Linked DNA regions of Variovorax paradoxus. The protein of the gene in region 2 interacts with the protein of the main gene of each other region in a pairwise test. Links are inferred from orthologs where the notes say so. Each region holds a gene or a part of one and is shown on either strand. Other genes may lie near its edges. The genes, in order: recO and recR.

What was found.
Region 1: the proteins of recR (region 2) and recO interact in binary tests that used the Escherichia coli proteins (3 or more experiments, as listed by UniProt). The link is inferred for Variovorax paradoxus from one-to-one orthologs.

What each region holds. Positions count from the first base shown.
Region 1 is NZ_CP046622.1:1,540,614-1,556,188, reverse strand. Bases 1-2,985 are described here. They hold recO (DNA repair protein RecO), read right to left. Parts: upstream 1,888-2,985; coding sequence 1,114-1,887; downstream 1-1,113. Other genes in these bases: rnc (ribonuclease III), read right to left, coding at 2,865-2,985; era (GTPase Era), read right to left, coding at 1,889-2,857; GOQ09_RS07190 (pyridoxine 5'-phosphate synthase), read right to left, coding at 353-1,117; acpS (holo-ACP synthase), read right to left, coding at 1-339. In the rest of the region: more of rnc, read right to left, coding at 2,986-3,551; GOQ09_RS07170 (DUF4845 domain-containing protein), read right to left, coding at 3,569-3,937; lepB (signal peptidase I), read right to left, coding at 3,969-4,934; lepA (translation elongation factor 4), read right to left, coding at 4,943-6,754; GOQ09_RS07155 (DegQ family serine endoprotease), read right to left, coding at 7,276-8,775; GOQ09_RS07150 (MucB/RseB C-terminal domain-containing protein), read right to left, coding at 8,869-9,936; GOQ09_RS07145 (sigma-E factor negative regulatory protein), read right to left, coding at 9,957-10,622; RNA polymerase sigma factor RpoE, read right to left, coding at 10,640-11,314; GOQ09_RS07135 (hypothetical protein), read right to left, coding at 11,324-11,806; fabF (beta-ketoacyl-ACP synthase II), read right to left, coding at 11,820-13,064; acpP (acyl carrier protein), read right to left, coding at 13,161-13,400; 3-oxoacyl-ACP reductase FabG, read right to left, coding at 13,504-14,247; fabD (ACP S-malonyltransferase), read right to left, coding at 14,275-15,228; GOQ09_RS07110 (beta-ketoacyl-ACP synthase III), read right to left, coding at 15,281-15,575. UniProt on the Escherichia coli protein: Involved in DNA repair and RecF pathway recombination.
Region 2 is NZ_CP046622.1:2,634,759-2,650,167, reverse strand. The notes cover bases 5,006-7,824. They hold recR (recombination mediator RecR), read right to left. Parts: upstream 6,801-7,824; coding sequence 6,210-6,800; downstream 5,006-6,209. Other genes in these bases: dnaX (DNA polymerase III subunit gamma/tau), read right to left, coding at 7,193-7,824; GOQ09_RS12245 (YbaB/EbfC family nucleoid-associated protein), read right to left, coding at 6,808-7,140; GOQ09_RS12255 (MAPEG family protein), read right to left, coding at 5,802-6,194; GOQ09_RS12260 (ABC transporter substrate-binding protein), read right to left, coding at 5,006-5,656. Outside these bases: GOQ09_RS12285 (class I SAM-dependent methyltransferase), read right to left, coding at 1-539; gloB (hydroxyacylglutathione hydrolase), read left to right, coding at 538-1,317; GOQ09_RS12275 (transglycosylase SLT domain-containing protein), read left to right, coding at 1,314-2,915; GOQ09_RS12270 (ABC transporter permease), read right to left, coding at 2,922-3,755; GOQ09_RS12265 (ABC transporter ATP-binding protein), read right to left, coding at 3,752-4,567; more of GOQ09_RS12260, read right to left, coding at 4,622-5,005; more of dnaX, read right to left, coding at 7,825-9,058; GOQ09_RS12230 (class I SAM-dependent methyltransferase), read right to left, coding at 9,412-10,284; GOQ09_RS12225 (winged helix-turn-helix transcriptional regulator), read left to right, coding at 10,394-11,083; GOQ09_RS12220 (TIGR03862 family flavoprotein), read right to left, coding at 11,114-12,358; GOQ09_RS12215 (UvrD-helicase domain-containing protein), read right to left, coding at 12,355-15,409. UniProt on the Escherichia coli protein: May play a role in DNA repair. It seems to be involved in an RecBC-independent recombinational process of DNA repair. It may act with RecF and RecO.

The DNA.
Region 1 (15,575 bases), 1.1 Mb from region 2 along the record:
CGTCACGTGTGCCGTGAGGCCCTTGGCCTCGAACCATTCTTTCAACTCGCCGTGCAACACGATGACGGGCTTGCCGCTGCGCAGGTTCGCGATCTCGCACAGGCGCCAGGTCATCGGCATGCGCATGCCCAGGCCGATGGCCTTGCTGAAGGCCTCTTTGGCGGAAAAGCGCGTTGCGAGATAGCTCAGGCCGCGCTTGGGCCAGCGCTCGCTACGGGCCTTCCACACCGCGAACTCGGCGTCGCTGAGCACCCGGTGGGCAAAGCGCTCGCCTTGGCGCTCGAAGGTCGCGGCGATGCGACGCAGGTCGCAGATGTCGGTGCCGATGCCGTAGATCATGCCGCTGGAGCGCTCACTTGGCCTCGTCGATGCAGCGCAGGTAGTCCCGCGTGGTGGCCGCGTAGCCCAGCTCGAGCGCGTCGGCGATGAAGGCGTGGCCGATCGAGACCTCCTGGACGCCGCGCACGGCACGCAGGAAAGCGGTCAGGTTGTCGCGGCTCAGGTCATGGCCCGCGTTGATGCCCAGGCCCGCAGCCTGCGCCGCACGAGCCGATTCGACGTAGCGCGCAAGCACGGCCGCTTCGTTCGAAGTGCCGCGCGATGCGGCATATCCCTCGGTGTACAGCTCGACGCGATCGGCGCCCACGGCCTTCGCAGCGGCCATCATCTCGGGAATCGGGTCCATGAACAGGCTCACGCGGACCCCCAGGGCCTTGGCCTCGGCAATCACCGGGCGCAGGCGCTCGGCATCTTCCGGAAAGCTCCAGCCATGGTCGCTGGTCGATTGCGATTCGCTGTCGGGCACAAAAGTGGCTTGATGCGGCTTCAGCTCGCGCACGAAGTCCATCAGGTTGTGGAACGGATTGCCTTCGATGTTGAATTCGATGCCCGGCCAGTCCTTTGCAAGCAGCGCGGAGAGGTCGCTCACGTCGTGCACGCGGATGTGACGCGCGTCCGGCCGCGGATGCACCGTGATGCCCTGCGCACCGGCGGCAAGGCAGGCGTTGGCAGCCTTCAGCACGCTCGGAATGCCCAGGTGGCGCGTGTTGCGCACAAGGGCCACCTTGTTCAGGTTGACCGACAGCGACGTGGTAGCGGAATGGCCGGAAGTGCTCATAGGGCTTGCAAATCTCTCATCATCTGCCGCGTGCGCAGCGTGGACACACCGCAATGGTAGTTGAGCAAGGCGCGCAGCTGGTTTCTGAGGGCACTGTTGCTGCCGGCGTTCATGGTCGCCACCTCCCGCAGCGTGGCGGTAAAGGGGGCGCGATCGTCGAGCACGCCCTGCAGCGATTGCCAATCGGCCCCGGCCAGGGCCGCCTCGCCCTCGCCCGCCAGCCGCAAACCGGCTTCCGGCACCAGGCTGTAGCGTGCCTCCGCCACCAGCGGCTCGAGCGTGAGGGTCTGCGCGTCGAGCGACGGCAACAGGCCCACTTCGCGCAGCAGCAGCAGCTCGAAAGCGCGCAGCGCCGCGGCCTGGGTTGCGGCCTGTGCACCGGCGTGGTCGCCCGCCAGCACCTGCACCACGCCCGCGTACGCGTCGAACAGCGCTTCATGGGCGTCGTCCCGCGCGAGCAGGCGCAGCAGCAATTCGTTGACGTAGTAGCCCGAGAGCAGCGCCTCGCCCGTCGGCATGACGTGGCCGCCCATCCACTCGGCGCCTTTAAGCGTGCGGATCTCGGCGTCGCCGCCATAGTTGAGTTGCAGCGGCTGCAGCGGCAGCAGCACGGGCCTGAAATTGGAGCTCGGCCTCTTCGCCCCCTTGGCCACGAGCGCGATGCGACCGTGGTGGCGGGTGAAGACCTCGAGGATCAGGCTCGATTCGCTCCAGTCGTAGCGATGGAGCACATACGCCGGTTCGTGCGAGACGCGGTGGGCAGTCGCCACTTCATTCGTAGCCGAACGAGCGCACGCGCGCTTCGTCGTCTGCCCAGCCGGAGCGCACCTTCACCCACAGTTCGAGGAAAACCTTGGCGTCGGCCAGCTTCTCGAGCTCGACGCGTGTTTCCATGCCGATGCGCTTGATCCGCTCGCCCTTGTCGCCGATGACCATGGCCTTGTGGCCGTCGCGCTCGACCACGATGGTGGCGGCAATGCGCAGCAGGCGCTTCTGGCCCTTTTTCTGCGGCGGCTCTTCCTCGAACTTGTCGATGATCACCGTCGAGGTGTAAGGCAGTTCGTCTCCGGTCAGGCGGAACAGCTTTTCGCGCACCAGTTCACCGGCAAGGAATTTCTCGCTGCGGTCGGTGAGTTCGTCCTCGGCGTAGAACCAGGGTTGCTCGGGCAGGTATTTTTCGCAGATGCCGAACAGGCGCTCGACATCCTTGGGGTTCTTGGCCGACATCGGCACGAACTCGGCGAAGGGGTGCTTCGCCTGCATGGTCTGCAGCCAGGGTGCGATGTCGCCGCGGCGGTGCACGTTGTCGAGCTTATTGGCCAGCAGAACGGTTGGAATGCCCTTGCCGAGCAGCTTGAGCACCCGCTCGTCGGCCGGCGTGAAGCTGCCCGCCTCGACCACGAAGAGAATCAGGTCCACATCGCCGACCGCGCCCTGCACGGTCTTGTTGAGCGACTTGTTCAACGCATTGGCGTGCAGCGTCTGGAAACCCGGCGTATCGACGAACACGAACTGCGTGGCACCGATTGTGCGCATGCCCGTGATGCGGTGCCGCGTGGTTTGCGCCTTGCGCGAGGTGATGCTGATCTTCTGGCCCACCAGCGCGTTGAGCAGCGTCGACTTGCCCACGTTGGGCTTGCCGACAATGGCCACCAGGCCGCAGTGCTGGGGCCCCGTTCTACCCGTTCCGCTCGCTGCGTCTTCGGGGTGTTCTGCTGCTGAATTTATAGCGTCGTTCATTCTGGTTTCACGCGGCCCCGCGTGCCTTGAGCCGGATCAACATGGCCGCCGCGGCAGCCTGCTCGCCGGCGCGGCGCGAGCCACCGATGCCGCGTTCGCGCAGGCCCAGCTCCGGCACCTCGCACTCGACATCGAAAGTCTGTTTGTGCGCGGCGCCGAGCGTGGCCGCTACGCGGTACACCGGCAACTTCATTTTGTGGCCCTGGAGCCATTCCTGCAATTCGGTCTTCGGGTCCTTGGCGGCGGCTTCCATGCGCGGATTGATTTCCACGGACTCGTAGAGGCGGCGCACCAGCGCCTCGGCGGCCGCAAAGCCCGCGTCGAGGTAGACCGCGCCGATCAGCGCTTCGAGCGCATCGGCGAGGATCGAGGGCCGATTAGGCCCGCCGGAGCGCGCCTCGCCCTCGCCGAGCCGAAGCAGCGGCGACAGCTGGAGCTCGAGCGCCAGGCGATGCAAGGTGTCTTGCTTGACCAGGTTGGCCCGCACGCGCGACAGATCGCCTTCGGGCAAGGCCGAAAGGCGGGTGTAGAGCAGGTGCGACACCGCGAGGTTGAGCACCGAGTCGCCGAGAAACTCCAGGCGCTCGTTGTGGTCAGCCGAAAAACTGCGGTGCGTGAGCGCGAGCTGGAGCAGCCGCGTGTCGGAGAACGAATGCTTGAGGCGCTCCTGCAGCGCTACGAGGCCGCCGTCCACCTTGCGTGTCGCCGCGTTCAGCGGGTCTCGCCTTTGTACTTGAGCACCAGGTAGGCCGGGCCGAACAGCGGAATTTCCCGCTCATAGGCATACGACACGACGACCTTGTCGCCGACCTTCTTGATGTCGAGGTCCTTGCCCGAAACGGACTTGAAGTCGTCGATGGCTTGCGCGCGGTCGAAGATGGCGCGCACTTCGGGCACGGTGGTGCCTTCCTTGGCCTTGTTGGCAGCCTTGTCGATGGCCTGGTACTCGATCAGCGTAGGGATGACCTGCGCGATGACCACGCCCAGGCAACCCAGCACCACGGCGACAAACACCAGACCGATGAACGAGATGCCGCGCTGGTGCGCGGCCCTGCTGCGGATGGACCGATTTGTTCTCATGCCCTCTTACCCCTCGAACAATGCTGATTACTTATTGAAATGGACCGATGCGACCCAGATCGCCGAAGTTCATCCACACAAAGAACGCCCTGCCCACGATGTTCTTGTCCGGCACGAAACCCCAGAATCGGGAGTCCGCCGAATTATCGCGGTTGTCGCCCATCATGAAGTAATTGCCGGCGGGCACCTTGCAGACCACGCCCTCGACCGAATAGCGGCAGTTTTCGCGATAGGGAAAGTCGGTGGCGCCCTGGACGAAAGCCGGGCCGGCGTCGTCGTTGAGCAGCCTGTGCTGCTTGCCGCCGAGGTCTTCGGTGAACTGCTTGAGCAGGCGCATCGAGTCGCCGTCGAGGTAGTCGGGCATCGGGTTCTTGGAAACCGGCTGGCCGTTGATCGTGAGCTTCTTGTTCAGGTAGGCCACCTCGTCGCCCGGAATGCCGACCACGCGCTTGATGTAGTCCATGCTGGGCTTGGGCGGGTAGCGGAACACCACCACGTCGCCGCGCGCCAACGGCGTGCCGTCTGTGATCTTGGTGTTGATGACCGGCAACCGGAGGCCGTAGGTGAACTTGTTGACCAGGATCAGGTCGCCGGTGAGGAGCGTCGGCATCATCGAACCCGACGGGATCTTGAAGGGCTCGTACAGGAACGAGCGCAGCAAGAACACCACCAGGATCACCGGGAACAGCCCGGCCGTCCAGTCGAGCCACCACGGCTGCATGAGCAGGCGCTCGCTCGCCTTGGCGTCGACCGTGTCCACCTGCGTGATGCCCTGGCCGGCCAGGCGGGCGTTGCGCTCGCTCAGCGAAGCCTCGAGTGCGGCAGCGGCGCGTTCGCGGCGCGGCAGGAAGTAGAAGCGCTCGGCCAGCCAGTAGAGACCGGTAACCACGGTGGCGCAGAACAGGAGCAGCGCGAAGTTGCCTTCGATGGCACCAAAGTACCAGGCACCGACGTAGCCGGTAAAGGCCGCGAGGACCAGAGTAGTGATGAATGCCATTTTTGAGATCAGTCTTCGACTTGCAGAATCGCGAGGAAGGCCTCTTGCGGGACCTCGACGGAGCCGATCTGCTTCATTCTTTTCTTGCCCGCTTTCTGCTTCTCGAGCAGCTTTTTCTTGCGGGTGATGTCGCCGCCGTAGCACTTGGCAAGAACGTTCTTGCGCAGCGCCTTGATTGTCTCACGCGCAATGATGTTCACCCCGATGGCCGCCTGGATGGCAACGTCGAACATCTGGCGCGAAATGATCTCGCGCATCTTCGACACCACCGCCCGGCCGCGGTACTGCGACTGGGTGCGGTGCACGATGATGGACAGCGCGTCGACCTTCTCGCCGTTCAGCAGGATGTCGACCTTGACCACGTCGGACGCGCGGTACTCCTTGAACTCGTAGTCCATGGAGGCATAGCCGCGGCTGACCGATTTCAGCTTGTCGAAGAAGTCGAGCACGATTTCGCCGAGCGGCATTTCGTAGGTCAGCATGACCTGGCGGCCGTGGTAGGCCATGTTCATCTGCACGCCGCGCTTCTGGTTGGCCAGCGTCATCACTGCGCCCACGTATTCCTGCGGCATGTAGAGATGCACGGTGACGATCGGCTCGCGAATCTCGCTCATCTTGCCCACGTCTGGCATCTTGGACGGGTTCTCGACCATGATGACTTCGCCGTCGTTGCGCACCACCTGGTACACCACGCTCGGCGCGGTGGTGATCAGGTCCTGGTCGAACTCGCGCTCGAGCCGCTCCTGCACGATTTCCATGTGCAGCAGGCCCAGGAAGCCGCAGCGGAAGCCGAAGCCCAGCGCCTGGCTCACCTCGGGCTCGTAGCGCAGCGACGAATCGTTGAGCTTGAGTTTTTCCAGCGCGTCGCGCAGCGAGTCGTACTCGCTGGCTTCGGTCGGGTAGAGGCCGGCGAACACCTGCGGTTGGATTTCCTTGAAGCCCGGCAGCGCCTCGGTGGCAGTGGCAGCCGCGCCGCCGGTGCCCGGCTTGATGAGCGTCACGGTGTCGCCGACCTTGGCGGCCTGCAGCTCCTTGATGCCCGCGATGATGTAGCCCACCTCGCCCGCCTCGAGCGATGCACGCGGCTCGTTGGCCGGCGTGAAGACGCCGATGTTGTCGGCGTTGTACGTGGCGCCGGACGCCATCATCTTGATGCGCTCGCCCTTCACCAGGCGGCCGTCCACCACGCGCACCAGCATGACCACGCCCACGTAGGGATCGAACCAGCTGTCGACGATCATCGCGCGCAGCGGGCCGTCGGGGTTGCCGCGCGGCGGCGGCATCTTGTGCACGATGGCTTCGAGGATCTCCTCGATGCCGAGACCTGTCTTGGCGGAACACGGAATCGCATCGGTCGCATCGATGCCGATCACGTCTTCGACTTCCTTGCGCGCGTTGTCGGGATCCGCGTTCGGCAAGTCCATCTTGTTGAGCACCGGCACCACTTCCACACCGAGGTCGAGCGCGGTGTAGCAGTTGGCCACTGTCTGCGCTTCGACACCTTGCGATGCATCGACGACGAGCAGCGCACCTTCGCATGCCGACAACGAGCGGCTCACTTCATATGAGAAGTCGACGTGGCCCGGCGTGTCGATCAGATTGAGGTTGTAGACCTGTCCATCGAGCGCCTTGTAGTGCAGCGCAGCGGTCTGCGCCTTGATGGTTATCCCACGCTCTTTTTCGATGTCCATCGAGTCGAGCACCTGCGCTTCCATCTCGCGTTCCGCGAGGCCGCCGCAACGCTGGATCAAACGATCGGCGAGCGTCGACTTGCCGTGATCGATGTGCGCAATGATCGAAAAATTTCTGATGTGATTCATCAACGGGAACGCTTAAGTACTTGAATTGGCTCGTGCGCAGAGTGCGACAGGCAAGAAAAAAGGGCGCGTCTTCTGGAGACGCGCCCTGAACCAACAAGCAATGGCAACTGCAGTAGTTGGAACTTCATTGTAGGCAAAAAGGGAGGCACGTACATCCGGGGACAGGGTCAAAACGGGTCGTTGCGGGTCCACAACATGAAAGATATAAACAACTTATCCACAGGTTCGGTGGAGCACTCGATGAACAACTTGTGGGCGATCTGTGGAGCAGCGGTGGACTGCTGTCTGACATCTCGCATCGTGAAGGAATTCGCCCTCCTTATGCATGGACCCACCGCCCAAGGGCTCCTATTCTACCGAAAACCGTCCTAAGCCTACTTACAAGTTAGTAGCCACCAACAAAATAACGCCTCTTCCCGGCCCAAAAATTTTTTTGAGCCAAGCTGCCGAGCGTCGCAAACACCTCAAAAAAAGGCCCCAAACCCGACTGTCGGGTGGGGCCACTTGACGGCAGCGCCAGATCAGCGTGCGGGTCGGATCAGGGCATATTGCGCCCACTCGCCGCGGCGGAACAGCACGCTGAGCGGCTTGCTCTTGTCGGCCTTGGCCAAGGCGGATTCGAATTCCTTGACGCTGGTCACTTCGATATTGCCGACCGAAAGAATCACGTCGCCTTCACGCAGACCGGCCCGCGCGGCGGCATCGGTCGCCGCGTCGATACGCACGCCGCGCGCCTTGAGCTCCTTCTTCTGCGCGTCGGTAAGGTCGCTGACCACAAGGCCGATCGCCTTTCCGGCGGTGGACGACGGCTTGGCCTGCGGCTCCTCGCGGTCCGACTGGCGCTTGCTCGAAGGCTTGGCTTCGGGGTCGCCCTCTGCAACGGTGATCGAAAGTTCACGCGAGCTGCCGTTGCGGAATACGGTGAGCGTGCTCTTCACGCCCGGCTTGGTGCTGGCCACCGAACGCGAGAGATCGCTCGGCGTTTCGATGACCTTGTCGCCGTACTTGGTGATGATGTCGCCTTCGCGCACACCGGCCTTGTCGGCCGCCGAGCCCGGCACCACGCTGCTCACCACGGCGCCGCGCGCCTTGCCGAGGCCAAGAGACTCTGCCACGTCCTTCGAGACCGAGCCGATGGTCACGCCGATCAGGCCGCGCGAGACACGGCCCGTGGTGCGCAACTGGTCGCTGACGCGGATTGCCTCGTCGATCGGGATCGAGAACGAAATGCCCATGTAGCCGCCGGAGCGCGAGTAGATCTGGCTGTTGATGCCGACCACCTCGCCGCGCAGGTTGATAAGCGGCCCGCCCGAGTTGCCGGGGTTGATGGCCACGTCGGTCTGGATCAGGGGCACCAGGTCGCCGGTGTCGCGCTGTTTCGCGCTCACGATGCCGGCAGTAACGGTGTTCTCCAGCCCGAAGGGCGAGCCGATGGCCATCACCCATTCGCCGACGCGCAGCTTCGAGATGTCGCCGACCTTCACCACGGGAAGCCCCGTGGCCTCGATCTTGACCACCGCGACGTCGCTGCGCTTGTCGGCGCCGATCAGCTTGGCCTTGAACTCGCGCTTGTCGGTGAGGGTGACCAGAATCTCCGACGCATCCTCAATGACGTGGGCATTGGTCATCACATAGCCGTCCGCGGTCAGGATGAAGCCCGAGCCCACGCCGCGCGGACGCTCTTCTTCCTGGGGCTGCGGCCGGTTCGGACGCGGGCCCGGGCGCGGATTGCCGGGCAGCGGCTGCCCGAAGAAGCGCCGGAAGAACTCCTGCATTTCCTCGTCCATTTCTCCACCGCCGCCACTGCGGGTGGAAACCTTTTCGACGGTGCGGATCCCGACCACTGCAGGCCCCACCTGCTCGACCAGATCGGCGAAGTCGGGCAAGCCGCGCGCTTGCGGTGTCTGGGGCGTCTGGGCAACGGCCGAGGTGGCCGGCAGGAAACCCACGCTGGCCGAACAGGCCAGGCCGAATGCGAAGAGATAGGAACGAAGCTTGTGTCCCTCGACTTTGAACATCATCGGTTTTCTTTCAAAAGAACAGAGCGACCAAAAGAAGAGCTATGAGTCTGTGATGCGGACTTGGTTCAGCGCCACTTGCGCATGCGCGTCAGGTCAGCGCGTGCGCGCGAGACTTTGGGCAAAAGCATTTAGCGTCTGCTGTGGCACCTCGCCCACGGCGGTGAGCCACCAGTCGCTTGCCGGCTCGGGCAATCGCCGGCGAATGGCGTTGGTTGCACCAATGGTCAGCACGCCGTCGCGCGGTGCGCGCTTTTCATCGTAGCGCTCGATGAAAAGCGACACCGAAGCGAGGCCATCGGAGAAGGTCCACTGAACGGTGCGGTCCTGCCCCGTCTTGTCGCCGCCCGCCGGGCGCCGATAGAAGCTGCGCGGCTTGAAACCGGCCACCGGCGTCTTGAGAACCCAGCCTTCGTCTTGCGCGCTGGTGCGCTCGAGCTCGAGCTTCTCGATGCGGTAACCGCTTGTATTGGTCATCATCTGCGCGAGGGCCTGCGCCTTGACCGGGGCATCGAGCTGCAATTCGGAAAACGCCGATTGCTCGACCACGCGTGAATCGCCGTCCACGGTCTGCAGCTTGATGACGAGGCCGGAGCGGCGCTCGCTCCAGATGCGATAGCCGAAGCGCAAGGTGTCATGCGGCACCAGCTGCACCACATCGGCATCGAAGCCCGCCACGCGGTCCTTGCCGACGGCCCGGACGTCGTAGAAGTCGCCAATCGACGAATCCGGCTTGTCGGGCAGGTTGGGGAAAAGGTCGAGGTTTTCGCGCTTTTCGACCTTCACGACCTTTGCCTCGGGCAGGAAGGTCATGACGTGGTGGTTGCGCCTGAATGTCGAGCGCGGCGGCCCCGAGAGGGCTTCGATGCGTTCGATCTGCAGGTCGCCCTCTCGCACATGCCAGATGCGCGCGCTCGACAAATCGCCGCCCGCCGCCGAAACCACAAAAGTGCCAACGTAGTTGCGTTGCCGCGCTCCGGTGTGCATGCGCTGAAGCCACTCAACCACACCCATGGCCGGCGGAGCGTCGCCGGCTTGCGCCGAGGCTGCTCCCTTTGCATTCATCGGACCCGAACGGGTCTGTGCGATGGCGACTTGCGCCAGGCAGAAAGCAGTGAACACCAGCGCGAACGCACGTACGGAGATCGGCATCTGAACGGTCATTGGGAGCGACAGGCGCGCAATCAGCGCGTGGGCCCCTCGAAGGTCGCGTTGCGCAAGAAGCCCGAAGGCATCTGCGAAGCGCCGCCGGCTTGCTGGTGCGCCTCGAGCAATTGGTCGAGCCGCGGATCGCGCAGCATGACCTGGGCGCTGCCGTTGCCGACCACCACGCGAGTCGGCGTCAGCGTGGTGGCGGCAGGCGACTGGCCGTTGACCGCTGCAGCCGCCAGCACCGAATTGGCGGCCGGTTGCTGCTGCGCCGCGATCTGCGCCCCGGAAGACGGGAAGCCCGCTCCGTTGCCCACCAATGTCCAGCTGATGGCAGCCACGGCCACCAGCGACGCGGCGCCTGCCACCAGCTTCCAGCGGAACACCGGCTCGTTGGCGGCGTCGGCCCTGCGCTGCAGCGTGACCACCTTGGTGGCCGTTACCGGCGCCAGGACCGGGGTCGCAACCACGGGCTCGGCCGCAAGGCGCTGCTGGAATCGGGTCAGGAACGCGTCGCTGTCGCTGCAAGGCGCGTGGGCACCCGAGCGCAGAACGTCGCCCACCACGTGATAGGAACGCCAGGCGGCGCGCGCATCGTCTTCGGCGCAGACGGCTTCGATGGCCCGCGCGAAGTCGTCGCCCTGCAAATGACCGTCCGCCAGTGCGGACACCTGTTCACGAGCCGTCATCGTCTGATTCATTTCATTCACCTGCTTACCTACCAACGCTTGCCTGACTGGTTGTCCAGCAGCGGTTTGACCCTGGCCGAAATGGCCTCGCGCGCCCGGAAAATACGCGAACGCACCGTGCCGATAGGGCAATCCATGACCTCGGCAATCTCTTCGTAACTCATGCCCTCGATTTCGCGGAGGGTGACAGCCTGCCGCAACTCGGCAGGCAGCGCTTCCATGGCCGCTTCGACAACGCTGGCGATTTCGTTTGCCGCCAGCACCGATTCGGGGGTCTCGTCGCTGATTGGTTCGTTTCCGGGGCGGTAAGTTTCATCGTCTTCTTCAGAAGACGGCCGCAGGGCGCTTTCGGAAATGGTGGGGTCGCGCTTCATGTCGACCAGCGCCTTCTTGGCGGTGTTGACCGCGATCCGGTAAAGCCAGGTGTAGAACTGGGCATCGCCACGGAACTGGTGAAGCGCCCGGTAGGCCCGGATGAAGGTTTCCTGCGCGATATCCTCGACCAGGTCGACATCGCGCACCATGCGCCCGATCAGGCGCTCGATCCGGCGCTGGTATTTGATGACCAGCAGCTCGAACGCCTTCTGGTCGCCCGCAACCGTCCGCTGGACGAGCTGGAGATCGACCTCACCTGGGCGCGGTGCCTCGACGGACACATCGGTCAAGCCGGAGTCCGGTGGCACTGGCGGCGGAGAAGTGGTCATCGGGGAGATTCAGGGCGCGTCGGCCGGCACGGTCGCCCGCCAAGGCTCGCCGGCAGGCGACGCGGACGGGGGGCGCGAATATACCGCACGGCGCAGATCGCGCCAGCGCTCCGGCATGGCGCGCTGTTCGATGCATATCCAACGTGCGGCGCGGCCCGGCTGGCTCAGCCGAACCAGCAGCAGCGACTGAAGATCGAGCGCCACGGAGGCCTGCGCGGCATGGACGGCGCGGCCCCGGTCGGTGCCCGTGAGGCTCCAATGGAGTCCGTCGAAGTGCAAGACGCCAGCGCCGTCGCTTCGCAGCCCGAGCGCGGCCGCAATGCCTGAAAACAGAACACTCAGAACCAGGAGCAGCTGGCGCCAGCCGGCACTATCGAAGAGATAGCAAGAGAGGCCTGCGCAGCAGGCTCCCAGGGCCCAGGTGGCTATCAGTATCCGGGTTGCGCCGCGCGAGCGCCCCACCGGGTAGGTCACCGACGGTGCGCTGTGCATGAAAGAGCAAGGCTCAAGCGCGCTTGAACACCAGCGTGCCGTTGGTGCCGCCGAAGCCGAAGTTGTTCTTGACCGCGACATCGATCTTGAGATCGCGCGCCACATTGGCGCAGTAGTCGAGGTCGCACTCCGGATCCTGGTTGAAGATGTTGATGGTCGGCGGGCTCTTCTGGTGATGCAGTGCGAGCACCGTGAACACCGATTCAATGCCGCCGGCACCGCCCAGCAAGTGGCCGGTCATCGACTTGGTCGAGTTCACGACCAGCTTCTTCGCGTGATCGCCGAAAGTCCTCTTGACCGCATTGGTCTCGTTGAGGTCGCCGATCTGCGTGGAAGTGCCATGGGCATTCAGGTACTGCACCTGGTCGGCATTGACGCCTGCATTGGCGAGCGCCATGGCCATCGAGCGGCTCGGGCCGTCGACGTCGGGTGCGGTCATGTGGTACGCGTCGCCGGTCAGGCCGAAGCCCGCCACTTCCGCATAGATCTTGGCGCCGCGCGCCTTGGCGTGTTCGTATTCTTCGAGCACCAGCACGCCGGCGCCCTCGCCCAGCACGAAGCCGTCGCGGTCCTTGTCCCAGGGACGGGAAGCCGTTGCGGGATCGTCGTTGCGCGTGCTCAGCGCGCGCGGCGCGGTAAAGCCGCCGATGCCGAGCGGAGAAATAGTCGACTCGGCGCCGCCCGCGATCATGACGTCGGCATCGCCGTACTCGATCATGCGCGCCGAGGTGCCGATGGCGTGCAGGCCGGTGGTGCAGGCGGTCACGACGGCGATGTTCGGGCCCTTGAAGCCGTACTTGATGGACACGTGGCCCGAGATCATGTTGATGATCGAAGCCGGCACGAAGAACGGCGAAATGCGGCGGGGGCCGCGAGTCGCGTATTCGCCATGCGTCTCTTCGATCATCGGCAGGCCGCCAATGCCCGAGCCGATGTTGCAGCCGATGCGCACGGCTTCTTCGTACGACAGCGCTTCGCCGGTCGGCAGTCCGCTGTCCTGCACCGCCTGAATGGCGGCGGCAAGCCCCAGATGAATGAAGCGGTCCATGTGACGCGCTTCCTTCTCCGAGATGTATTGGGTGATGTCGAAACCCTTCACCTCACCTGCGAACTTGCAAGCGAAGGCGCTTGCATCGAACGCGGTGATGTTCGCAATGCCCGACTTCCCGGCCAACAGGTTGGCCCAGGACTCGGTCGCGGTGTTTCCGACAGGAGCGATGCAACCGAGTCCGGTCACGACGACGCGGCGTTTGGTCATGCCGGCAAACCTTTCTGGAAGCGCTGAACAGCTGCTGGCGGCGCGTACGGGGCTTGAAAGAAGCGCCGCCGGCCGTCGCAGTTGCAGCCGGCCCGATCAGGCCTTTTGATTCTTGGTGGCGTAGTCGACGGCGTTTTGCACCGTGGTGATCTTCTCGGCGTCTTCATCCGGAATTTCAATGCCGAATTCGTCTTCGAGTGCCATCACCAGTTCGACCGTGTCGAGCGAGTCCGCGCCGAGGTCGGCCACGAAGGCCTTTTCGTTCGTTACTTGGGACTCTTCCACGCCGAGTTGCTCGGCGATGATTTTCTTGACACGTGCTTCGATATCGCTCATTTGGTTCCCTCTGAGGGTTGTAGGTAATCGGTGGATTTTAGCCGGGCGCATTGTGGCATTTGCCGTGCGCCCGGGACGGGGAAAGATTGCGCCTTGCGGCCAATTACATGTGCATGCCGCCGTTGACGTGCAGTTCCTGCCCCGTCACATAGGAAGCCTGCGGAGATGCAAGATACGCCACTGCATGCGCGATGTCGGCCGGCTTGCCCAGGTGGCCCAGCGGAATCTGCTGGAGCAGCGCCTGTTGCTGTGCCTCGGGCAGGCTGGCGGTCATGTCGGTTTCGATGAAACCCGGGGCAACGCAGTTGACCGTGATGCTGCGGCTGCCGAGTTCGCGTGCCAGCGCCCGGGTCATGCCCGCGACGCCGGCCTTGGCCGCGGCGTAGTTGGCCTGGCCGGCATTGCCGGAGGCCCCGACCACGCTGGTGATGCTGATGATCCGGCCGTAGCGCTGCTTCATCATCGGGCGAATCACGGCGCGCGAAAGACCGAACACAGCCTTGAGATTGGTGGCCAGCACCGCATCCCAGTCGTCGTCCTTCATGCGCATGGCGAGCGTATCGCGCGTGATGCCGGCGTTATTGACCAGAACGTGGATGGCGCCATAGGCCTTCACGATCTCATCGATGAGGGCCTCGACGGCAGCGCCGTCGTTCACGTCCAGTGCGCGGCCGCGGCCGCCGAAGGCGCTGAGCGCCGAAGTGATCTTGCCCGCGCCTTCTTCGGTGGTGCCGGTGCCGACCACCTTGAGGCCGCGCTGGGCGAGCTCTAGCGCAATGGCTGCGCCAATGCCGCGCGATGCGCCGGTGACCAGGGCTACTTGCCCTTCAAATTTGGGAATGCTCATAAAAGAAGTGTCCGGGCCTTTCGCCGTTCAGGCGGCGAGCAGTTGTCGGGAGTCCGCGAGCGTTGCTGGGTCGTACACCGACGCGGCTTCGAGCTCGGGGGCGATGCGCTTGACCATTCCGGCCAGCACCTTGCCGGGCCCGCACTCGATGATGGCGGCTACACCGCGCAGTTTCAAGGCCTGCACGCTTTCAACCCAGCGAACCGGGCCGGCGGCCTGGCGCACCAGGGCTTCGCGGATGCGGGCCGGATCGGTCTCCACGGCCACGTCGATATTGTTGAGTACCGGAATCTGGGGCGGAGCGAGCGTGATGGTGCTGAGCTTCTCGCGCAGCGCTTCGGCCGCGGGCTTCATCAGGCTCGAATGGAACGGCGCCGACACGGGCAACAGCAACGCACGCTTGGCGCCGTTGGCCTTGAGCACCTCGCAGGCCTTGTCGACGGCCGCCTTGCTGCCTGCGATCACGGTTTGCATCGGGTCGTTGAAATTCACCGCCTCGACGATCTCGGCGCTGCCCGCACCGAAAGACGCAGTGGCTTCCGCGCAGCCCGCTACGACCTTGCCAACTTCCATACCGAGAACGGCGGCCATGGCGCCGGTGCCGACGGGCACCGCCTGCTGCATTGCTCGCGCACGAAACCGCACCAGCGGCGCGGCTTGCGCCAGCGTGAGCACGCCGGACGCCACCAGCGCGGAGTACTCGCCCAGCGAATGTCCCGCCACGACCGAAGGGGCCGCGCCGCCTTCAGCCAGCCAGGCGCGCCAGGCCGCCACGCCGGCCACCAGCATGACCGGCTGCGTGTTGGTGGTGAGCGCCAGCTCTTCCTTGGGGCCGTTCTTGATCAGCGCGGCAATGTCTTCGCCCAGCGCTTCGGATGCCTCGCGCAGGGTTTCGACAACGGCCGGATGGTCGCCCCAGGCGTCGAGCATGCCGACGGCCTGCGAGCCCTGACCCGGAAAGACAAAAGCGAAGGATTTCATTGTTTTTAACGCGTCATGTCGCACTGCGGCCCCACGCGGGCGCCGCAATACGCTACAGATTCAATAGCACCGCGCCCCAGGTGAAGCCACCGCCCACGCCTTCGAGCATGACGGTTTCGCCCTTTTTCACCTTGCCGGAGCGCACGGCTTCGTCGAGCGCCAGCGGAATCGAGGCGGCCGAGGTATTGCCGTGCTCGTTGACCGTGACGATGAGCTTCTCGCGCGGAAGCTTCAGTTTCTTGGCCGTGCCTTCCATGATGCGGATGTTGGCCTGGTGCGGAATGAGCCAGTCGATGTCCGCGTCGGTCTTGCCTGCCTTTGCGAGCGTGGCACGCGCGGCTTCTTCG
Region 2 (15,409 bases):
AAACGCCCCGACTCCACCTCGAAGCTCAAGAGCCGCAGCCAATCGCGAATGCGCCAGTAGCCGATGAACTCGCCGCCCTCGGGCAAAAAGAGTTCGCCCAAGCCGAGCTTGCGGTACAGGTGCGCACGGCGCTGCCGCATGCCCCACAGGCTGGCCGGGTTCAGGCCGCAGATCACCACGCGGCCTTCGGGCACCAGCACCCGTTCCACCTCGCGCAAGGTGGCGTGGGGGTCGGGGCTCAGCTCCAGTGCGTGCGGCAGCACCACAAGGTCGAGACTATTGGCCGCGAACGGCAGCGCCGCAAAGTCGGTGAACAGCGCGGCCCTGCCGGGTTGCTGCAGAGGGTCGCTCAAGGCGAGCCAGCGGTGCGGCATGCGGTTGGCGCGCAGCCCCTCGATCTCGGCGGCGCCCAGCTGCAGCGCGTGATAGCCGAAGACATCCGCCACGGCTTCGTCGAACTGGGCCTGCTCCCACGCCAGGAGATAGCGGCCGGGGGGGGTCGCGAACCAATCCTGCAAACCTATAATTTGACCGCTCATGACCCTTGTTCCGCTGCCCGCCTTCGCTGACAACTACATCTGGATGCTGCAGGACGGTTCCAACGCGATCGTGGTGGACCCGGGCGACGCTCAACCGGTATTCAACGCATTGACGCGCGACAAGCTGCAGCTCGCCGCGATTCTAGTCACGCACCACCACCCCGATCACACGGGCGGCGTGGCCGCGCTCCATGCGGCAACCGGCGCGCCGGTGTTCGGCCCCGCGCGCGAGCGCATCCCCGAACCCTTCACGCCGCTTTCGCATGGCGACACCGCCGAAGTGCTCGGGCTGCGCTTCCAGGTCATCGACGTGCCGGGCCACACGGCCGGCCACATTGCGTACTTCTTGCCGGCACACCAAGGCCAGGCGCCGCTGCTGTTTTGCGGCGACACGCTGTTCTCCGGCGGTTGCGGCCGCCTGTTCGAAGGCACGCCGGCGCAAATGCTGGCTTCGCTCGATGCGCTTGCAGCACTGCCCGGCGACTCCCGCGTATGTTGTGCGCATGAATACACACTTGCTAACCTGCGTTTCGCTCAGGCGGTGGAACCCGGCAATACCGATCTGACTCAGTACACCGCGCATTGCGAAAGCCTGCGCGCGCAGGGGCAGCCCACGCTGCCTTCGCAACTGGCCACCGAACGCCGAATCAACCCTTTTCTTCGCAGCCGCGAAGCCACTGTCCTTAGAGCGGTGCGCGAGCACGCCGAGCTTTCCGCGAATGCGGGCGAAGCCGATGTGTTTGCCGCACTGCGCCAATGGAAAAACGACTTCCGATGAAATTTATCGCTGCTGCCTGCCTTGCAGGTTCACTGTTGCTCGCGGGCTGCGCGGGCACCACCACGACCCCGTCTTCGTCCGGCACTTCCGCACAATCCGCCACCACGGGCGGTACCGCGTCCAAGGTGGCCGGCAGCGCGGCGCCTGTCTATCCGGGCGGCCCGCTCACCCCCATCACCAGCAGCGAAGCGCATTCGCAAAGCGTGGTCACGCTCGCACCGCCCGCCGACATGTGGGATCGCATCCGCCGCGGTTTCAAGATGCCCAACCTCGAGAGCGACCTCGTGCGCGACCGAGAGCAGTGGTATGCCAGCCGGCCCGACTACATCCAGCGCATGACCGAGCGCTCGAACAAGTACATGTTCCACATCGTCGAGGAACTCGAGCGGCGCAACATGCCCACCGAACTCGCGCTGCTGCCGTACATCGAAAGCGCGTTCAACCCGCAGGCCATTTCCAGCGCGCGCGCCGCGGGCATGTGGCAGTTCATGCCGGCCACAGGCACCGACTTCGACCTGAAGCAGAACATCTTCCGCGACGACCGCCGCGACGTGGTGGCATCGACCCGCGCCGCGCTGGACTACCTGCAAAAGCTCTACCGCATGTTTGGCGACTGGCAGCTTGCGCTGGCCGCGTACAACTGGGGCGAAGGCAGCGTGAGCCGCGCCATTGCCAAGAACCAGCGCCTTGGCCTGCCCACCACCTACAGCGATCTTTCCATGCCGGCCGAAACGCGGCTCTACGTGCCCAAGCTGCAGGCCGTGAAGAACATCGTTGCGAACCCGCAGGCGTTCAACGCCGAACTGCCGCTGATCGCCAACCACCCGTACTTCCAGACCGTGACGCTCACGCGCGACCTCGACGTCGAGCTGGCGGCAAAGCTGGCCGACGTTCGGCTCGAAGACTTTCGCGCCCTGAACCCCGCCGCGCACAAGCCGGTGCTGCTTGCGGCCGGAACGCAGCAGATCCTGCTGCCCTGGGACAACGCCGCCGTGTTCCAGCGCAATTTCGACGCCTACTCGCAAGGCCAGTACGCCAGCTGGACGGCATGGGTGGTTCCCAACACCATGACGGTGGCCGATGCCGCCCAGCGCTCGGGCATGAGCGAGTCCGATCTGCGTGCGCTCAACAGCATTCCGCCGCGCATGCTCATCAAGGCCGGCTCCACGCTCATCGTGCCGCGCGGTGCCCGCGTGAAAGAAGATGTGACGGCCCTGGTCGCCGACAGCGGGCACCTGAGCTTCCAGCCCGAGATCGTCAACCGCCGCACCACCATCAAGGCGGGCCGCAACGACAGCGTAGCCAGCATCGCCCGCCGCTACAAGCTCGCGCCCGCCAACGTGGCCGAGTGGAACGATGTCAAGCCCAATCATGCGTTCAAGCGCGGCTATAGCGTGGTCGTATACCTTCCGGTTCGAGCCGCACCCGCGGCTCGCGTCGGATCGGGGGGCGGACAGGCTCGCGGCCGCGCAAGCACCAAGCGCGGAAGCAGCGCGGTAAAGGCGACTGCCGCACGCGGCAACGTGACAAAGTCCAGCGGCAAGCAGCAGGTCGTGCGCGAAAAGCGCGGCGGCACGCCGGCAAAGAAGAAGCGCTGAACCCGGCTAGAGCTTTTCGGTCTCGCCGCTGCGTGGCTGCCACTTCATCAGGCGCTTCTCGATGAGCCCGACCAGGCCGTCGAGCAGCAGCGCAAAGGCCGTGAGCACCACGATGCCGGCAAACACCGTGTTGACGTCGAAGGTGCCTTCGGCCTGCAGTATCAGGTAGCCCACGCCGCGCGCCGACCCCAGGTACTCCCCTACCACCGCACCCACGAAGGCCAGGCCCACCGACGTGTGCAGGCTCGAGAACACCCAGCTGGTAGCGCTGGGCAGATACACGGTGCGCAGCAGCTGCCGCTGATTGGCGCCCAGCATCTTCGCGTTGGCCAGCACCACGGGGCTGACCTCGCGCACGCCCTGGTAGACGTTGAAGAACACGATGAAGAACACCAGCGTGACGGCCAGCGCCACCTTGCTCCAGATGCCCAGGCCGAACCACAGCGCGAAGATCGGCGCCAGGATCACGCGCGGCATCGAGTTGGCGGCCTTGATGTAGGGATCGAGAATCAGGCTCGCCGTGGGCGCCAGCGCCAGCCAGAGCCCGCACGCCAGGCCGAGCACCGTGCCAATGCCGAAGGCCAGCACCGTCTCGAGCAGCGTGGTGCCCAGGTGGCGGTAGATGTCCGCGTTGCCTTTCAGCCCCTCAGGGAACAACAGGTTCGGCGGCACTTCGAACGGCAGAAACCAGCTCCAGATGCGGCCAGCCACCTGAATGGGCTCACCCAGAAAGAACGCGATCTGCTGATTGCGCGACGCCACGTGCCAGGCCACCAGCAAGACCACGAGCAGCACCAGCTGCCAGAAACGCGCATTGCGTTCGTTCAGGCGCGGCATCATGCGGCCTTCCTCAATTGCTGCGCGTAGCCCTTGAGCACTTCGTCGCGCAGCACTTCCCAGATCTGCGTGTGCAGTTCGACAAAGCGCGGCTGCGTCCGCACCTCGGCCACGTCGCGCGGGCGGGCAAGGTCGATGGTGAATTCGCCGATGGGGTGCGTGGCCGGCCCGGCCGACAGCACCACAACGCGATCGCTCATCGCAATCGCCTCATCAAGATCGTGCGTGATGAAGAGCACTGCCTTCTTCTTGGCGCTCCAGAGTTCAAGCACTTCGTTTTCCATCAGCTGCCGGGTCTGGATGTCGAGCGCGCTGAACGGCTCATCCATGAGGATGATGTCGGGGTCGAGCACCAGTGTTTGCGCCAATGCCACCCGCTTGCGCATGCCGCCCGAAAGCTGATGCGGATAGCGGTCGCCGAAACCCGAAAGGCCCACGCGCGAAAGCCACGCCTCGGCCTGTTCGCGTGCATCGGCCTCGGGCACGCCGCGGTACTGCAGCCCCACCATCACGTTGGCGACGGCGCTGCGCCACGGCATCAGCGCCTCTGTCTGGAACATGTAGCCCGCCCGCGCGTTCACGCCCGCAAGCGTCTCGCCAAAAACCTTCACCGTGCCCGAAGAAGGCTCGAGCAGACCCGCCCCCACGTTCAGCAACGTCGACTTGCCGCACCCTGTTGGCCCCACCACAGAAACGAACTCCCCTGCCCTGACGCGCAGCGTGGTGTCTGCCACCGCGGTGTAGCGCTGGCCCGGATCGTCCTTCGAGTGAAAGGTGCAACTGATGGAGAGAAGTTCGAGTGCGTAGTCGGACATGTCTGGCTGCAAGAAAAAACCCGGCCGAAGCCGGGTCGCGGGGACGTTCGGAGGTCAGGCTTTGAACCTGTCCTTCGCGCGCCGGGCAAAATCGTTGGTGTAGGTCTTGGCGAGGTCGATCTTGTCGGCCTTCACTGCCGTGTCGAAGCTGGAGATGGCCGCGAGCGCCGTCTTCGGCCCTTCGGTCGGCACGAGGCCATCGGTGGCAATCGACTCGCGCACCTTGTCGAAAGACGCAAGGTACAGCGCGCGGTCGCCGAGCAGATAGGTTTCGGGCACCGTCTTGATGATGTCGCCGGGCCCCGCAGTCTGCAGCCACTTGAGGCCGTGCACGATGGCGTTGGCCAGCGCCTGGCAGGTGTTGGGGTTCTTCTGGATGAAGTCCATCGGCGCGTAGAGGCAGGCCGCGGGCATCGGACCGCCGAACACCTGCTGCGTGCCCTTGAGCGTGCGCGTGTCGCTGATGATCTTCACGTCGCCCTTCTGCTCGAGCATGGTCATCACCGGGTCGGTGTTGCTGATGGCGTCGATCTGGCCCGAGCGCAGCGCCGTGAGCGCGCCGGCCGCGACACCCACGCCGATGTAGCTCACGTCGCTGGCCTTCAAGCCGCCGCGCGAGAGCACGAGGTTGGCCACCATGTTGGTGGACGAGCCCGGCGCCGAGACGCCGATCTTCTTGCCCTTCAGGTCGGCAATGCCGGCGTAGCCCGCCATGTTCTTGGTCGACACGCCCACCGCGATTTGCGGTGCGCGGCCCTGCAGCACGAAGGCCTGGAAGAACTGGTTCTTGGCCTGCAGATTGATGGTGTGCTCGTAGGCGCCGGAGCACACGTCGGCCGAGCCGCCCACCACGGCCTGCAGCGCGCGTGCACCGCCGGCAAAGTCGGAAATCTCGACCTCGAGGCCTTCGGCCTTGAAGTAGCCGAGCTGCTCGGAGATGGTGAGAGGCAGGTAGTAGAAGGCCGCCTTGCCGCCGACTGCGATGGAAATCTTCGTCTTCTCGAGTTTGGCTTGCGCAAAGACCCGCGGCAGCGCAACTGCTGCGGCAGCGACTGCGGAGGCGGTGATGAGGGTTCTGCGATGGAGCATGGAGCGGTCCTGCGGGCTCTTTGATTCTGGTGAACTGAATCGAGCTTAGGGGTGCGCCCACGTTGCCTGCATCGGGGTCATCCCGTGCGGGTTTTTACGTAAACATGAAGACCTCTACGAGGCCTCTTCCGATGGCTTGGTGCGCCTATCGCGCGACGAAAAGAATCGCGATGTTGACCAGGAATCCGAGTGCCCACACTGCGCTGCGCACGCTGCCGATGCCCTTGATGTACACCGCGATGTAGATCACGCGCAAGACGACATATGCAGCCGCAAGCATGTCGAGCCTTGCCTGCGCCGCACCGAGCTGATGCGCAATGATCACCGCGCCGATGAAGAACGGCAGCCCTTCGAAGCTGTTGGCCTGCGCGCTGTTCGCGCGTGCGCGCCAGCCGCTCTGCTTTGCGGCCCAATCGCGCGGCTGGATGTTGTCGCGCGGCCCGAAGCTGCCGACCTTGGCGATCCATGCCGCCAGGTACGGCAGGCCGCAGGCAATGAACACGCACCAGTAGGCAATCGTCAGCAGTGAAAGAGTCATGTCGGTTGTCTGTGCCTACCTGCGGTCTACCAGCGCATGCGCGATGGTGCCGAGATCGACGTATTCGAGTTCGCTGCCCGCCGGCACGCCGCGCGCAAGCCGTGTCACGTTGAGGCCGCGCTGCTTGAGGGCTTCGCCGATCACGTGCGCGGTGGCTTCGCCCTCTGCCGTGAAGTTGGTGGCAAGGATCACCTCGCTGACCGTGCCGTCGAGCGCGCGGTCGAAGAGCTTCTGCAGGCCGATGTCCTTGGGCCCGATGCCGTCGAGCGGACTGAGCTTGCCCATCAGCACGAAGTAGTAGCCGCGGAATGCACCCGTGCGCTCGAGCGCGGCCTGGTCGGCGGGCGTTTCGACCACGCAGAGCTTGCTCGCGTCGCGGCGCGGGTCCAGGCACACGTTGCAGACCGGCGCCTCGGTGAAGGTGTTGCAGCGCTCGCAATGCCGCACGTTGCCGGCCGCCTGCTGCAGGGCACGCGCGAGCAGCTGTGCGCCTTCGCGGTCGTGCTGCAGCAAATGAAAAGCCATGCGCGAGGCCGACTTCACGCCGACACCGGGCAGGCGGCGCAACGCATCGACCAATGCGTCGAGCGAACTGGCGTCGGCCATCAACGGCTCAGAACGGCAGCTTCATGCCGGGCGGCAGGCCCGGCATGCCGGCCGTGAGCTTGCCCATCTTCTGTTCGCTGGTTTCCTCGGCCTTGCGCACCGCGGCGTTGAAGGCGGCGGCCACCAGGTCTTCGAGCATGTCCTTGTCGTCGGCCAGAAGGCTCGGGTCGATGGTGATGCGCTTGACGTCGTGCTTGCAGGTCATCACGACCTTGACCAGGCCGGCACCCGATTCGCCTTCGACCTCGATGGTGGCCAGCTCTTCCTGGGCCTTCTTGAGGTTGTCCTGCATTGCCTGCGCCTGCTTCATGAGGCCGGCCAGTTGTCCTTTGTTGAACATCGTTGGTCCTGATTGTTGGTTGGAAAAAATGGGGAAGGATAAGAGACGGCGCTCAGGCGGGCTTGAGCGTTCCAGGCACGATCTTCGCATCGAATTCGCGCATCAGCATCTGCACCTCGGGGTCGTTGCGAATCGCCTCTTCGGCCACACGCTGGCGTTCGTCGGCCGCGTGCTTGTTGCGGCGCGCGGGGCTGTCGACCACGCCGCCGATTTCAATCGCCAGCTTCACGCTGTGGCCCAAGGCCGCGAGCGCGTCGGCGAGCTTCTCGCGCGCCGAAGGCTGGTTGAGCAGTTCACGCTCCACGCGCAGTATCCACTGGTCGACGTCGCGCGCCACAAGTTGCGACTGCAGCGCAAGCTCGCGCGCCAGGGCATTGATGCTCTCGGCCGCAATCATCTGCGTGACGGTGGCATGCCAGAAATCGCCGTCTTCGCTGGGGGGAATGGGCGCTGCGGGGGCGCGCTGCCCGTCGGGCCGAGGCACGTCCCGCTGGCCCGGCGGCGGCTGTACGCGAATCGGCACCGCGAGCACCCTGGGGCTGTCTTCGCCAATCGGCGCCTCCGCCGAAGGGGGCGGCCTCGGCGGCCCGCCCTGCCGCACCGGTTCGCTCACCACCGCAAGGCGCTGGCCCGCCGGTGCCGCATCGGCTTGCGGGGGCACCGGTGCGGCAGCCCGAGCGGGTGCCTCGGCTACCGGTGCAACCCGAGCCGCAGGTGCCGCCGTGGGCGCCAAAACCGCCCGTGGGGCGTCATTCAGAGTTTTTTTTTCCGCTGAAGCCGAAGGGGCCGATGAGGAAGTGGCCGCGCCCGAAGGCTTGAAGGCCAGCAGCCGCAGCAGCACCATCGTCAGCGCCGCATACTCGTCGGGCGCCAGGCCCAGCTCGCCGCGGCCGTGCAGGCACAGGCTATAGAGCAGTTGGGTTTCGTCTGCCGGCATCAGCGATGCCAGGCGGGCTGTATCGGCCGCATCGGGGTCGGTGGCCGAATCGGCCGACTCCGCGCGCGAAGGCACCGCCTGCAGCACGGCCATGGCCTGAAGCACGGCCGTCATTTCTTCCAGCGTAGAGGCAGCCGACATGCCGTCGCGCCGCAGCGCCTCGGAGGTATCGACCACCGTTTTGCCGTCACCCAGCGCCAGCGCCTCGATCAGCTTGAACACATGGCCTCGGTCCACGCTGCCGAGCATCTGCCGCACGCCGGCTTCGAGCAGTTCGCCGTTGCCGAAGGCAATCGCCTGGTCGGTGAGCGACAGCGCGTCGCGCATCGAGCCACGCGCCGCGCGAGCCAAAAGGCGCAGCGCCTGCGGTTCGGCCGGTACCTGTTCGGTCTGCAGCACGCTCGTCAGGTGTTCGAGCACCGTTTCAGGCGCCATGGGCCGCAGATTGAACTGCAGGCAGCGCGACAGCACCGTGACCGGCACTTTCTGCGGATCGGTCGTTGCCAGCACGAACTTGAGGTATTCGGGCGGCTCTTCGAGCGTCTTCAGCATCGCGTTGAACGCGGTGTTGGTGAGCATGTGCACTTCGTCGATCATGAAGACCTTGAAGCGCCCCTGCACCGGCTTGTAAACCGCCTGCTCGAGCAGCGACTGCACCTCGTCCACGCCGCGGTTCGAGGCCGCGTCCAGTTCGGTGTAATCAACGAAGCGGCCCGAATCGATGTCCTTGCAGGCCTGGCACACCCCGCAAGGCGTGGCCGTGATGCCGCCCTGCCCATCCGGACCCTGGCAGTTGAGCGACTTGGCCAGGATGCGCGACACCGTGGTCTTGCCCACGCCCCGCGTGCCGGTAAAAAGGTAGGCGTGATGCAGGCGCTGCGTGGTCAACGCGTTCTCGAGCGCCTGCACCACGTGCCCCTGACCGACCATCTCGCCAAAGGTTTTCGGACGGAACTTGCGAGCGAGCACGAGATAAGACATTGGGGGCATTCTAAAAGGCGCGGAGCCGGTCCCCGGCCCTCCCCCGCAATCTAAAAAGCCCTGCCTTTTTCGCGGGATACCGCGGAGCCGGCTCCGCCGGCCGCCGGTATAGCCCGCCAGCAGAGGGGTGGGCGAAGCGACACGAAGTGCGCGCAGCCTGGGGGGTTACAATAAGTGCTGACGGGCCTCCCTGCATGGTGAAGTGGCCAACCGGGTCAGGTGGGGAACCAAGCAGCCCTAACTGCGTAGTCAGTGCCAGGGGTAAGGCTCGTCAACCTAACATCAAAAAACCGCGAGTTCTCAAGACAAGAACTTGCGCGTTGCAAGAGGGGCTCTAAGCCCCACTCCCACCCTCACGCGCTTCCCGCGCCGACCAGCATTTCGCATGGCCCGACGAAGCCTTCGCTGCCTTCGAACTGGCGCAGCGCCTCTTCGATGGCATCCCAGGTGCTCGCGCGCTCGGCCTCATCGAGCCCGACCATCATCTGGTGCAGCGCTCCGAAGGACTCGCGTTCGAAGCGCACGCATTCGGCCGCACTCGCCAGCCGCACCGGCGACGGCACCCGGCGCACTTCGATGTCGCGCAAGCCGGCTTTGGCAAACGCGGCCTCGAGCGCGCCCTCGGCACCGAGCGAAAAGGGCCCGGGCTGACCCGGCAGCGGCGCAGGGAGCCGCGCGCGTTCGCGAATGATCTTCACGGGGATCGAGAAGAACGCGTTGCGCTCGGGGGTCGAGTAGACGACCGCCGACACCCGCCCGCCCGGACGCAAGGCGCGCCGCATGCCGGCAAGCGCGCGCTGCTGGTCGGGGAAGTAGATCAGGCCCACGCGGCTGATTGCCGCGTCGAAGCTGCCGGCAGGCAGCGTGTCGAGCGCCTCGCCGTCGAGTTCGAGGGTCTCGAGGTTCGACAGTCCCGCGGCCTTGGCATCCGCCGCCGCGCGCTCAAGCAAGGCCGGCGCGATGTCGGTGGCAAGCACGTAACCACTGGCGCCCGCGCGCCGCGCGGCACCGATCGACTGCTCGCCCGCGCCGGCGGCAACGTCGAGCACCCGGCTGCCGGGCCCGATGCGGGCCAGATCGAACATGGTTTCCGTCGCATCGCCCAGCCAGCGGCCGAGAAACGGTCCCCAGCGGTGCCAGGCCTCGGCGGCGGCCTGCCACTGAGCGCGCGTGGTGGTCTTGAAGGCGGCGGCGTTGAATGCCGGCGCGGCTGTGGCGGTTTCCATGATGTGTCTCCATCGAGTGAGGGAGTCTCAAGAATGGCCGCGCGGCCCAAGCTTCGCCAGTCCAGAATTTGTACTGGCCTCGGCGCGCCTCAAGGACTAAATTGACGCCATGATCGACTACGGCCAGTTTTGTACTGTGGCGCGCGGCGCCGAGGTGCTGTGCGAGCGCTGGACGCCGCTGGTCGTGCGCGAACTGCTGTGCGGCAGCACGCGCTTCAACGACATCCGGCGCGGCGTGCCGCGCATGTCGGGCTCGCTATTGGCCCAGCGCCTGCGCAAGCTGGAGGAAGTGGGCGTCGTCAAACGGGTTAATGGCGACGGAAGCACGGCCGAATACCACCTGACCGCAGCGGGCGAGGAGCTGCGCCCCATCGTGATGGCGCTGGGCCATTGGGGTGCGCGCTGGATCGGCAGCCGGCTCAAGCGCGACCAGCTGGACGCCGGCTTCCTGATGTGGGACGTCCGCCGCTTCGTGCGGATCGACGAGTGCCCGCGCGCACGCTGCATCGTGATCCACTTCCGCTTCACCGACGCGCCCGACGGCGAGCGGCGGTGGTGGCTGGTCGTCGACCAGGGCAGCGCCGACCTCTGCCGCGACAACCCTGGCGAGGAGCCGACGCTGATTGTCGAATCAACCGTGCGGACGCTGACCGAGATCTGGACCGGCGACCTCGACGCCGGGGCTGCGTTGCGCGAGCGGCGCTTGCGCGTCATTGGCACTGAATCCGATACCCGCGACCTGTGGCGCTGGCTGGGGCGCAGTGTTTTTGCCGACACCCGGGCCGCAGCGCGGCTCTGAGGCTTGCCGCGCCGCAGCCGGGATAAACCGTTAGACGTTCAGCCGTTTGATCGCTCCGCGCGCCGCGGCCGCGCCGCTGGCCATGGAGGCCGTCAGCAGGTAACCGCCGGTCGGCGCCTCCCAATCGAGCATTTCCCCCGCAAGGAACACGCCCGGCAATGCGCTTGCCATGAGCCCTTCGTCGAGTGCATCGAAGCGAACGCCGCCCGCGGTGCTGATGGCTTCATCGATGGGGCGCGCCGCAACCAGGCGCAGCGGCACGGCCTTGATGGTCGCCGCCAATTGGGCAGCGTCTTGCATGGCCTCGCGGTTCAGCACTTCGTGCAGCACACCGGTCTTGATGCCTTCCAGGCCGAGCCGGCTCTTGAGGTGGCTGCTGAGCGAGCGGGCGCCCCGCGGATGGGTGACGGCAGCCAGCACCTGCTCGGCACTTCGGTCGGGCAGCAGATCGAGCAGCAGCGTGGCGCTGCCGTGCGCGGCGATCTCGTCGCGCAGGAATGCCGATGCTGCATAGATCAGGCTACCCTCGATACCGGTGGCAGTCGCAACGAACTCGCCCTTGCGCGCAAAGCGGCGGCCTTGGCTGTCGGTGAATGAAATGGCGACCGACTTGAAGGGCTGGCCCGCAAAGCGGCTGGAGAAATGTTCACTCCACCCTGCTCCATCGAAGCCGCAATTGGCGGGCAGCAGCGGCGCGACGTCGACGCCGCGCGCCTGGAGCCACGGCGCCCAAGTGCCGTCGGAGCCCAGCCGCGCCCAGCTTGCACCACCGAGCGCGAGCACTACCGCATCGGCCTTCACGGTGGCTTCACCGCCCGGGGTGGCAAACCGCAGCGAAGCCGCAGCTATCGGCGCATCTCCGTCGACAAGCCAGCGATGGCGCATATGAAACTGCACGCCCGCTGCGCGCAGCCGCTGCAGCCACGCACGCAGCAACGGCGCGGCTTTCATGTCGGTCGGGAAGACGCGGCCCGATGTGCCCACGAAAGTCTCGATGCCCAGGCCTGCTGCCCATTGGCGCACCTGCTCCGGTCCGAACTGGGTGAGCATGGGTTCGAGCTGTGCGCGCCGGTCGCCGAACCGGCTCATGAAGATGTCAAAGGGCTCCGAGTGTGTGAGGTTCAGCCCGCCGCGGCCGGCCAGCAGGAACTTGCGGCCCACGGAGGGCATGGCGTCGTAGACGTGCACCTGCACGCCGGACGCGCTCAAGACTTCGGCCGCCATGAGGCCGGCAGGTCCGCCGCCGATCACGGCAACGGTATGGGAAAGAGTCATTCGAGATGTACCAGTTCGCCCTGCCCGGTCAGGAACGCGGCGCGCACCGTGGCACCGGGGTAGGCATGTTGCACGGCGGCGCGGTAGCGCTGCATCTGTGCGATGAGTGCCGCGTCGCGCTCGGGGCGAGCGGCAGATTTGTAGTCGAGGATCCACCAGGCGCCGGTGATGCGCTCGCGCACCAGTCGGTCGATGCGCAACGTTTCGCCTTCGTGCACCAGAGTGACTTCATTGCCGTGCCAGTCGATCATGCGCTCATTCCACGCCCATGCCCCGGCGCCGCCGCGAATGCGCTCGGCGAGCACCGCGGCGCCGCGTGCCTGCTGCGCATCGAGCAAGAACTCGCGCGCGGCGGCTCGCACGTGCGCAGCCGGCAAGGGCTCGCCCGGCTCGGCCCATTCGAGCAGACGGTGCATCGCCTGGCCGAACGCGGCAGCGCGCGCATCGACGGTAGTGTCAGCGGCTTTCTTGATAGCCACGGGTTCCTTGACCGCTGGCGCGAGCACCGGCATCTGCTTCATGGGGAAGCTGCCTGTGCCGGAAGCCACCGGCAACACGATCAGCGGCTCGTCGGCTTCGACGGGTTCGCAGATCGATTCGAGCCGCGTCCACCAGCTGCCCTCGTTCGCGCGGGCCGGCTGCACCGACGACAGCACAAGGCGCTCACGCGCCCGGGTGGTCGCCACATAAAGACCGTTGAGCTCCTCACGGTGGCGTGCGCGCTGTTCTTCTTCGAGCAATGTGGTGGCGCAGCCCGGCGGCGTTTTCTCGCTTGCCAGGAACACGAAGCGCGTGGGTGCACTGTCGCTCCCCTTCCATTCGACCAGCACACCCATGGTCTGGGCGCGCGGCGGCGGCGCGTCGCAGTCGAGCATGAGCACGGTGTCGGCCTCGAGGCCCTTGGCGCCGTGTACCGTCAGGAGTTGCACCGCATCTGGCACCGCGACGGACGGTGCCCTGACGCCCCCGGCGCGCAATACGCGCACCAGCGCATAAGGCGTGGCGTAGCGGGCGCCTTCGATCTCGAGCGATGCCGCCAGCAGCCCGCGCAGATTGGCCAAGGCACTCTGTCGCATGGCCGAGGGCATGGCGGCACCGAACCTGGCGAGCACATCGCCATCGTGAAAGATCGCATCGAGCGCATCGTGCGGGGGCAACGCAGCAAGCCAGCGCCGCCACTGCTTGAGCTTGGCGCCCGCCTCGACCAGTTCCTGCGGCAGGTCTTCGCCCTTTTGAATCAACGCGAACCAACTCGACGAAGGTTGCTCGCGCTGGCGCAGCGCCAACTGCACCAGCGCATCGTCGCCGATGCCGAACAGCGGCGACTTGAGCGCGCGTGCCAGGGAGAGGTCGTGCGCGGGCGATACCAGCGCATCGATCAGCGCGACCACGTCCTGCACTTCAGGCGCATCGTGCAGCTCGTTCTTTTCAGGTTGCTGCACGGGAATGTGCCGCTGACGCAGCGCGTCTTGCATGGCGGACAGCCGGTTGCGGCGTCGCGCCAACACCATGATCTGCCGCGGCGGCGTGCCGTCGGCAATGCGTTGCGCCACCCAGCGCGCGGCCTGTTCGCATTCCTTTTGCAGCAACTGCTCTTCGGGCAACACGCGCGGCGTAACGAGGCTGTCGCGCCAATGCAGCATGCCGTCGTCGGCAGGTGCTGCTGCGGCCGTGCTGACTGCATCGCGGTCGATGGGCGGGAGCTTGAGCAGTTCGCCCTCGTCGCTCCGCTCGGTGGTGTGTGCGCGGTAGCCGTCGAATTCTCCCGCCTCTTGCGCGGCCAGCATCGCCTGGTTGACAAGACCGACTACCGCACGCGCGTTGCGGTGGGTGTGGTCGCAGTTGAGCAGTTCGCCGCCCAAGCCTTCGCGCACGAACTTCTTGGCAGCGATGAACACCTGCGGCTCGGCACGGCGAAAGCGGTAGATGCTCTGCTTCGGGTCGCCCACAATGAAGACGCGCGGTGCCTTGCCGCCCGCGCCGGTGTAGGCGCTGAGCCACCCGTAGAGCGCCTGCCACTGCAGCGGGTTGGTGTCCTGGAACTCGTCGATCAGCAGATGGGCGATGCGTGCATCGAGCCGCTCCTGCACCCAGCCCGACAGCGCCGACTGGCCGAGCAGCAATTGCGCGGCCTGCTCGACGTCGTTCATGTCGACCCATCCGTGCGCGCGCTTCACGTCGGCAAAGGCGGAGACGAGGATGCGCGTAAGGCGCGTCATGCGCTGCTGGTAGAGCCACGCCGCGTGCTGGGCCTGCGCCATGCACAGAGTCTGGAGCTCGGCTTCGGCTTCTTGCGCGGCGGGGTATTTCTGCAGGTTCTTGGTGAGCCGGTCTTCCGTCGCGACGAAGAAGTTCTTGCGCAGGTGCGCCAGGGCGGCGGCGCGCGATTCCCGCGGCGGTTCGCCGGTGCCGAACACGTCGATGATCGCCTCGGCGGCCTTCTGCGGCGTCTTGTTGGCCTCTCGGCCGAGCGCTGCGGCGCGATCGAGCCAGCGGCGCCTGACAAGGTCTCCATTCAAGGCATCGGTCGGTTCCCCGAGCCCTGCGAGCGACGGATGCATGGCGCTGAAGTGCTGCACGGCCGACGCCGGATCGGACAGCGAAAACTCGACACGGCGCGTGAGCGCTTCGCCCAATGCCTTGGCGGTCTGCGACCGGCCGTAGGTGGCCACGACGGCGTAGTAGTCGGCCAGCGCCTCCTTGTCGGCCGTCACGGCTTCGAAGAACGGGCGCCAGGTGCGCGCGCGCGCCTCCGCATCATCTTCGAGCAGTTCGTAGTTCGCGGGGAGGCCGAGTTCGCGCAGCACCGCCAGCGGCGCGTTGCGCAAAAGCCCCGCAAACCAGGCGTGAAAGGTGCGGAACTGCACCGGCCGACCGCCTTCGAGCAACCGCCTGTAGAGGCCTTTCAGGCGCGGCACGGCGGCAAGTGCCGCCGGGGGATCGACACCGCGCATCACGAGTTCGCGCACCAGCTCTTCGGGGCTGCGCTCGGCGAACTGCTCCAGCCATTGGTCGAGCCGCTCGCGCATCTCTCCAGCAGCCTTCTTGGTG